2 regions of the Clavibacter nebraskensis NCPPB 2581 genome follow, and region 2 is predicted to be linked to the other one. Evidence: predicted binding sites of a transcription regulator. Region 2 holds the regulator's gene; the other holds the start of a gene.
What was found. The regulator HrcA, encoded in region 2, represses chaperone genes, less so after heat shock. The targets are predictions, from matches to a motif close to TTNGCACTCGNNNNNNNCGAGTGCNAA.
Positions count from the first base shown of each region.

Region 1: the regulator HrcA is predicted to act here: its motif matches at 2,254-2,280, upstream of groES (co-chaperone GroES).

Region 1 is NC_020891.1:2,676,862-2,681,267, forward strand. It holds gene CMN_RS12480 (ABC transporter substrate-binding protein) at 1-642, opposite strand, end outside; gene rarD (EamA family transporter RarD) at 821-1,774, opposite strand; gene groES (co-chaperone GroES) at 1,872-2,168, opposite strand; gene CMN_RS12495 (class I SAM-dependent methyltransferase) at 2,313-3,515, shown strand; gene CMN_RS12500 (DUF4190 domain-containing protein) at 3,597-4,001, opposite strand; gene tsaD (tRNA (adenosine(37)-N6)-threonylcarbamoyltransferase complex transferase subunit TsaD) at 4,105-4,406, opposite strand, start outside.
Region 2 is NC_020891.1:1,603,549-1,607,954, reverse strand. It holds gene CMN_RS07585 (16S rRNA (uracil(1498)-N(3))-methyltransferase) at 4-756, opposite strand; gene dnaJ (molecular chaperone DnaJ) at 759-1,874, opposite strand; gene hrcA (heat-inducible transcriptional repressor HrcA) at 1,935-2,957, opposite strand; gene CMN_RS07570 (DUF4870 domain-containing protein) at 3,145-3,540, shown strand; gene CMN_RS07565 (VOC family protein) at 3,551-3,964, shown strand; gene hemW (radical SAM family heme chaperone HemW) at 3,980-4,406, opposite strand, start outside.

The sequences.
Region 1 (4,406 bases), 1.1 Mb from region 2:
GCCGGCCTCGAGCGTCTTCTTGATGTTCTCCTCGAGGCCCGTGCCGTAGGCATCGTTCATGTAGAGGATCGAGACGTTGGTCTTGCCGTCCTGCAGGATCTTGTTGCCGAGGATGCGACCCTGGAGCACGTCCGAGGGGGCGGTGCGCCAGTAGTAGCCGTCGTCCGCGTAGGTCGTGAAGTCCGGCGAGGTGTTCGCCGGCGAGAGCTGCACGACGCCGGCCTGGGTGACCTGGTCGATGAAGGTCTTCGAGACGCCCGAGGACGCGGCGCCGATGATGGCGGTGTTGCCGTCCGCGATGAGCGAGGTGGCCGACTGGCTGGCGATGTCGGTCGTGGTGTCGCCCGAGTCCTTGGCCGTGTTGGTCACCGTGATGCCGGCCTTGGCGTCGTTGATGTCCTTCACGGCGAGGTCCACGCCCGCGAACTCGGGCGGGCCGAGGACCGCGAGGGACCCCGTCTGCGGGAGGATCGTGCCGATCTTGAGGTCCAGGCCGCCGTCGGCCGTGGTGCCTCCCGTGCCACCGCCGCCGCCGGAGCAGCCGGCGAGGACGAGGGCGCCGGCCACCGCGATGGTGACGGCGCTGAGGGCGGTGCGGGCGGATCGTGAGCGGGAGGCCGAAGCCCTGCCGAATGCGCTCATGGTGCTCCTTATGGATGTGTGTGGTGATGCTCGGGAATGTGGTGCATGAGGCACGCGAATGCGTGCCTCGCCTGGTGCGACCCTAGGGCGCGGATGAGACGGGCACAATGCATCGGCATTTCCGTCGTGTAACGCGACCCGATCGTTACCTGTCGCGAAATGCGCGACGGGATCCGAATCAGATGCCCTCGACGACCGCCGGATCCCTCCGCGCAGGCACCGCGACGGGCAGGGATCGGTGGGACGCGCGGACCATGTCGATCGTGAGCAGCACGAGCGCCGCCCAGACGATCGCGAATCCCGCCCACCGCTCGGGCGGCATGGCCTCGTACATCACGAAGACGCCGAACGCGAATTGCAGCAGCGGAGCGAGGTACTGCGTGAGCCCGATCACCGAGAGGGGCAGGCGGCCGGCGGCGAACCCGAAGAGCAGGAGCGGGCCGGCGGTCACGACGCCGGTGCTGACGAGGAGGAGCGTGTGCCCGAGGGACACCGTCCCGATGGTGAGGCCGGCGCCGGCACCCGTGATCACGAGCATCGTCGTGGCGGCCGGCACCAGCCACGCCGTCTCGAGCGCGAGGCCGGAGAGCGCGTCCGCTCCGCCGCTCACGCGCTTCTTCACGAGCCCGTAGAGCCCGAACGAGCCGGCGAGCGCGAGCGACACCCACGGCAGCTGCCCGTAGCCGACGGCGATGACCGCCACCGCGAGCGCCGACAGGCCCACGGCGGTCCACTGCAGCGGGCGCAGGCGCTCGCGCAGGAGGAGCACGCCGAGCAGCACCGTGACGATCGGGTTGATGAAGTAGCCGAGCGCGGTCTCGACCACGTGGCCGGAGAGCGTGCCGTACACGTACACGGTCCAGTTGACGAGGATCAGGTGGCCCGCGAGGCCGAGGCCGAGGAGGATGCGCGGCCGGCGCACGATGGCCACCACGCGCCCCCAGCGCCGCGCAGCCGTGATGACGACGGCGCAGAAGACGAGCGAGAAGAGGATCCGCCAGCCGACGATCTCGAACGCCCCGGCCGGCACGAGCAGGAGGAAGAAGACGGGGAGGACGCCCCAGAGGCCGTAGGCGCCGACGGCGGCGATCAGGCCGGTGCGGGTCGAGGTCTCCGGGGTGGGGCGCGTCACCTCACGAGGCTAGCGCCGCGGACGCACGAGAGCCCGGCCGAACGTGTCGGCCGGGCTCCCGGGTGGTGCGGTGCTGCGGTGTCGCTGGTGCGGAGCGTCAGCGCTCGATGACGGCGAGCACGTCGCGCGCGGAGAGGACGAGGAGGTCCTGGCCGTCGTACTTGACCTCGGTTCCGCCGTACTTGGAGTAGATGACCTTGTCGCCGACGGCGACGTCGAGCGGGACGCGGTTGCCGTTGTCGTCGATGCGGCCGGGGCCCACGGCCACGACCTCTCCCTCCTGGGGCTTCTCCTTGGCGGTGTCGGGGATGACCAGACCAGACGCGGTGGTCTGCTCGGCTTCGACCTGCTGGATGACGATGCGATCCTCGAGCGGCTTGATGGAGACCGACACGGTTGACCTCTTCCTTCGTGACTAAGGGACAAGACTGATTGGCAATCTCCCGGGGAGAGTGCCAGGTGAGATTCTACGGGCCGCGCTTGCACTCGCGCAACGCGAGTGCCAATCGGTGCAGAGGCGCCCGGGTACGGTGGGCGGATGGATCAGACCGACCTCCGCGAGGTGCTCTCGCTCGAGGGGCTCCGCCTGCTCGACTCCCTTCCCGCGCCGGCGCCGGGGGACGACATGGTGCGGATGGTGAGCGCGCTCCGCGGCGAGGGGCACTCCCCCGCGCTCGTGTCCGCCGTCCTCACGCAGTCGCGCCTGCGCGCCAGGGCGCGGGGCAAGTTCGGCGAGTTCGCCGCGCGCATGCTCTTCACGGAGGCCGGGCTCGAGCAGGCCACGCGGCTGCCGGTCGCCGCGCAGCACGCCGGGCGCTTCCAGCAGGCCGGCGTCGCGCACGTGGCGGACCTCGGCTGCGGCATCGGCGGGGACGCGATGGCGATGGCGGCCATCGGGATCCGCGTCACGGCCGTCGAGCGCGACGAGGTGACCGCCGCGGTCGCCGGCTGGAACCTCGCGCCGTTCCCCGAGGCCGAGGTCGAGCAGGGCACGGCTGAGGCGTTCGACACCGGCCGCGTCGACGGCGTCTACCTGGATCCCGCGCGGCGCACGGACGGGCACTCGTCGACCCGCCGCATCTCGGATCCGGACGCCTACTCCCCCACCCTCTCCGCCGCCTTCGAGCTGGCGGCGGGACGGGCCGCGGGCATCAAGCTCGGACCGGGCCTCGACCGCGACCTCATCCCCGCGGAGGCGGAGGCGCAGTGGGTCTCGGTCGACGGGCAGGCCGTGGAGATGGGCCTCTGGTTCGGGCCGACGCGGCGCGACGGCGTGCGGCGGGCGGCGCTCGTCATCAGCGGCGGGTCGCAGGCGGAGCTCACGGCGGAGGCCGACAGCGAGGACGCCGAGCTCGGCGAGCTGGGCGCGCACCTCTACGAGCCCGACGGCGCCGTGATCCGCGCCCGCCTCATCGGCGACCTCGCGCGCTCCCTCGACGGGCGGATGGTCGGCGAGGGCATCGCGTGGATCACGTCCGAGCGCGAGCAGGCGACGCCGTTCGCGCGCGGCTTCCGGGTGCGCGAGGTGCTGCCGCTCGACGAGCAGCGGCTGAAGCGCGAGCTGCGGGCGCGCGGGATCGGCACGCTGGAGATCAAGAAGCGCGGGGTCGACGTCGATCCGGCGCGGCTGCGCACCCGGCTGCAGCTCAAGGGCGACGGGTCGGCGACGCTCATCGCGACGCGGGTCGGCGGGCGGCGCGTGGCGATCCTCGCGGACCGGCACGGGGTCGACGCGGGCTGACGCCCGACCGCCGCCCCCCGCCCGGACACGACGACGCGGCCGCCCCCGAGGGGACGGCCGCGTCGTGTCGTGCGGGTGACGCTACTGCGTGGTGTAGCCCTGCTCCTGCAGCGCGGCCAGCGCGATGAAGCCGAGGATCGCGAGGCCGACGGCGAGCACGAGGCCGACGATGCCGGTGATGATGCCGGTGAGCCAGAAGCCCTTCGCGTCCGGGTTGCGCTTCTTGCCGAGGACGCCCGTGATGATCGCGGCGATGCCGAGGGGCGCGGAGAGGAACCAGAAGAGGATCGTCACCACGGACACGATGCCGAGGACCATCGACGTGATGCTCAGCCCCTTGGAGACGGGCGCACCGCCCTGGCCGGGCTGGTAGGGCGCCGCGTAAGGCGAGTCGGAGCCTGCGGCGGGAGCGGCCGGGTAGGCGGGCTGGCTCGGCGCGGGCGGGAAGCCGTCGTTGGAGCGGTCCGGGTTCTGCGGATCGGTCATTGTCGTTCCTTTCGTCCCTGGGAACATACCGTGATGCGTGCCCCGGGATTCTCGCGTCAGGTAAATAAACCCGAAAGGACCCCGATCGGGGGGCGTCGGGCGGTCAGCCGACCTGGACGACGGTGACGGGCAGCGTCGAGTCCGCGCCGAACGCGAGCCCCGACGGCGCGCGGCCCGACTCGATGAGCCGCGCGCCGAGCGCCGCGATCATGGCGCCGTTGTCGGTGCACAGCGACAGGGGCGGGATCCGCAGCTCGATGCCCGCGGCCCGGCACCGCTCCGCCGCCAGCTCCCGCACGCGCGCGTTCGCGACGACGCCGCCGCCCAGCAGCAGGCGCGGGATCCCGTGGTCGACGCACGCGGCGACGGCCTTCGTGAGCAGCACGTCGACGACGGCCTCGCGGA
Region 2 (4,406 bases):
ACGTCACCAGCGCCCGAGCGCGGCGTTGACGAGCGCCAGCGCGGCCGGTCCGGCGGTGGACGTGCGGAGGATGCCCGGGCCGAGCGCCACCGGGATCGCGCCCGCCGCCCGGAGCGCCTCGACCTCGGCCGGGCTGATGCCGCCCTCGGGTCCGACCACGAGCAGCACGTCGCTCGCGGCGTCGCCGTCGGCCGTGGCCAGGTCGAGCCGCGACAGCCGCGCCTCGGCCGTCGGGTCGAGCACGAGCACGCGTGCGGTCGCCGCCATGCGCACGAGGTCCTTCGTCGTCGCGAGCGTCTCCACCTCGGGCAGGCGGGGCCGGATGGACTGCTTCACGGCCTCGCGGACGATCGCGCGCCAGCGCTCCCGGCCCTTGGCGACCTTGGCGCCCTCCCAGCGGGAGACCGAGCGCTGCGCCTGCCACGGGATCACCGCGTCGACGCCCAGCTCGGTCGCGGCCTGCACGGCGAGCTCGTCGCGGTCGCCCTTCGCCAGCGCCTGCACGAGCACGACGGGCGGCGAGGGATCGGGGTGCGCCTCGACGGACTCCACGCGGAGCTCGAGCCGCTGCGGATCCGCCGTCGTGACGACGCAGGACGCGATGGTGCCCCGCCCGTCGCCGACGAGCAGGCCCTCCCCCGCGCGCACCCGGCTCACCGTCACGGCGTGCCGCGACTCCTGCGGCCCGAGCGCGACGACGCGGCCGACGGCGAGGTCGGCCGCGTCGAGGTCGTCCGCGAGGTGGAAGTGCGCCACGGTCAGACGTTGAGGAAGCGGTCGCGGAGCTTCTGGAACAGACCCTGCTGGAAGTGCGCGAGGTGCGGCGCGGGCGCCTTGTTGCGGCGCGCGAACTGCTGGATGAGGTCGCGCTCCTTGTGGTCGAGCTTCTGCGGCGTGACCACCTGGATGCCGATCTTGAGGTCGCCGCGCCCGGAGCCGCGGAGCTTCGTGACGCCTCGGCCGCGCACCGTGATGATCTCGGCGCTCTGGATCCCGGGGCGCAGCTCCAGGTCGACGTCGCCGTCGAGCGCCTCGATGTGCGCGTCGCTGCCGAGGATGGCGTCGACCATGCTCACCTCGACGGTCGCGAGGAGGTCGTCACCGTTGCGGCTGAACACCTCGTGGTGCTTGACCTTGATCTCGAGGTAGAGGTCGCCGTTGGGGCCGCCAGCGAGTCCGACCTCGCCGGAGCCCGGCATCTGCAGGCGGAGGCCCGTGTCGACTCCGGCCGGGATGTCGACCGGCACGGTGCGGCGCGCGCGGACGCGGCCCTGGCCCTGGCAGGTGGGGCACGGGTGCGGGATGACGGTGCCGTAGCCGCGGCAGGTGCCGCACGGGCTCGAGGTCATGACGTTGCCGAGGAGCGAGCGCACCTGGCGCTGGATGCTGCCGGAGCCGCGGCAGATGTCGCACGTGACGGCGCTCGTTCCGGGCTGCGCGCAGGATCCGTGGCACGTGTCGCACACGACCGCGGTGTCGACCTCGAGGTCGCGGTGCACGCCGAAGATGACCTCCTCGAGCTCGACCTCGACGCGCAGCAGCGCGTCCTGGCCGCGCTCCTGGCGGGACCGCGGGCCGCGTCCGCCGCCGCCCTGCTGGCCGCCGAAGAACGTCTCGAAGATGTCGCCGAACCCGCCGAAGCCCTGGCCGCCCTGGCCGCCGAACCCGGCCTGCGGGCCCAGGTCGTACTGCTGGCGCTGCTGCGGATCCGACAGCACGTCGTACGCGTGCGTGACGAGCTTGAACCGCTCGGCGGCGTCGGGGGCGTCGTTGACGTCCGGGTGGAGCTGGCGCGCCTGCTTGCGGTACGCCTTCTTGATCTCCTCGGGCGTCGCCTCGCGGCTCACGCCGAGTACTTCGTAGTGGTCAGCCACGTCGGGCCCTTCGGTGGTGATGGTCGTGGGAACAGGGGGCGGTGCGTCGGCGCGGGGCCGTCACCGCTCCTCGAGCAGGCGCGAGAGGTAGCGCGCGACCGCGCGCACCGACGCCATGTTGGTGGAGTAGTCCATCCGGGTCGGGCCCAGCACGCCGAGGCGCGCGAGCACCCCGCCGGACGAGCTGTAGCCGCTGGTGAGCACGCTGGTCTCGCCGAGGCCGAACGGGGCGTTCTCCCGGCCGATGCTCACCGAGACGCCGTGCTGGTCGGCCTCCATCTCGCCGAGCAGGCGCAGGAGCACCACCTGCTCCTCGATGGCCTCGAGGACGGGCGAGATGCTGCCGGGGAAGTCGCGCTCGGTGCGGGCGAGGTTCGCGGACCCCGCCAGGAGCAGGCGCTCCTGCTGGTTGGCGAGCACCTGCTCCACGAGCGTGCCCGCGAGCACGGACGCCGCGGCGCGCTGGCCGGGCTCGACCTCGTCGGACAGGGTCTCGAGCCGAGCCGCCGCCTCGGCGAGCCCGAGCCCGCCGACGGCCTGGTTGATCCGCGTGCGCATGACCGCCAGGAACGCGTCGTCCGAGTCGCCCGCGAGCTCGACGACGCGCTGCTCGACGCGCCCCGTGTCGGTGATGAGCACGGTGAGCACGCGCGTGGTGGACAGCGCCACGAGCTCGACGTGCTTCACGTGGCTCGTCGCGAGCGACGGGTACTGCACGAGCGCGACCTGGTTGGTGAGCTGCGCGAGGAGGCGGACGGTGCGTGCGAGCACGTCGTCGAGGTCGACGGACTCGCCGAGGAACACGTGGATCGCCTGGCGCTGCGCGGGCGTCAGCGGGCGCACGTCGGCGAGCTGGTCGACGAAGAGGCGGTACCCCTTGTCCGTCGGCACGCGCCCGGACGAGGTGTGCGGCGCGGCGATGAGCTCCTCCTCCTCGAGGAGGGCCATGTCGTTGCGGATGGTGGCGGCCGAGACGCCGAAGGCGTGGCGCTCGACGATGGACTTGGAGCCCACGGGCTCCCGCGAGGACACGTAGTCCTGCACGATCACCCGGAGGACGTCGAGTCCGCGTTCCGAGACCATGGCGGCTCCCTCCTGGCACTCGTCGGTTCTGACTGCCAATCGTACCGCGGGTCCGCGGGTGCTCGGCGTTGCCGGGCGCGCGCCGTCGGCGGTACCGTGGATGAGCCCGGTGCTGCCTGGCTCCACCCACGATCCGTCCGCGTCCGCCGATCCCCGGTCGTCGCCCGGCACCGAGAGGCTCTCCGCGATGTCCGCACCCGATCCCCACCCGTACGGCGCGCCCGCTCCGCTCACGCCGAGCGAGGACCGCCTCTGGGCGTCGCTCACGCACTTCCTCGCGATCCTCATCGTGCCGTCGTTCATCGTCTGGCTCGTCTTCCGCGAGCGCGGCCGGTTCACGGACCAGGAGGGCAAGGAGGCGACCAACTGGACCATCAACGTCGCCGGCGCGCTCGTCGCCCTCAACGTGCTGCAGGCGGTGTTCCTCGTCATCCCCTTCCTCGGGATCATCCTCAACCTCCTCCTCGGCCTCGTGATCTTCGCGGTGGTCGTGGTCAACATCGTGTTCGCGATCATCGGCGGCACGCGCGTGCAGGCCGGGCGGCCGTACCGCTACCCGCTCAACATCCGGTGGATCAAGTAGGCGGTCGCCCATGAGCGCCCGGATCCGGCACGTCGCCATCGACTGCGGGGACCCGCACGCGCTCTCCCTCTTCTGGGCCGGCGTGACGGGCTTCGCGGAGGACCCGGACGAGCCGAACCTCCCCGGCGAGGACGTGGCATGGCTCGGCGACCCCGTCTCGGGGCTCGGGATCATCCTGCAGCGGGCCGAGACCCCCAAGACCGCGAAGAACCGGCTCCACCTCGACCTCGCGCCCGACGACCGCACGCGCGACGAGGAGGTCGACCGCGTGCTGGGGCTGGGGGCGTCGCTCGTCGCCGACCGGCGGAACGCGGACGGCAGCGGCTGGGTGGTGCTCGCGGATCCCAACGGCAACGAGTTCTGCGTGGAGCGCAGCGACGCCGAGCGCGAGGCCGGCGACGAGGTGGGCGCGGTCGTCCTCTGACGCCCCGGCCGCGGCCTAGTCCTCGAGCAGCCGGCGCACGACGGCGTCCGCCAGCAGGCGCCCCTGCAGCGTGAGCACGAGCGTGCCGGACAGCGCGGCACGCGGGTCCACCAGGCCGTCCGCGATGAGACCGGCGACCTGGCGCCGGCCCTCCGTCGAGAGCGTCGGGATGGCCAGCCCGTCGCGGATGCGGGCGCCGAGGAGCACGCGCTCCACCTCGCGCGTCGCCTCGTCGAGCGACTCGCGTCCCGCGCCGGGCGACGCGCCCGCGAGCACGCGGTCGGCGTACGCGGCCGGGTGCTTGACGTTCCACCAGCGGACGCCGCCCACGTGGCTATGCGCGCCGGGGCCGACGCCCCACCAGTCGTGCCCCTGCCAGTAGGCGAGGTTGTGGCGGCTGTGACGGCCGCCGCGCGCCCAGTTGCTCACCTCGTACCACTCG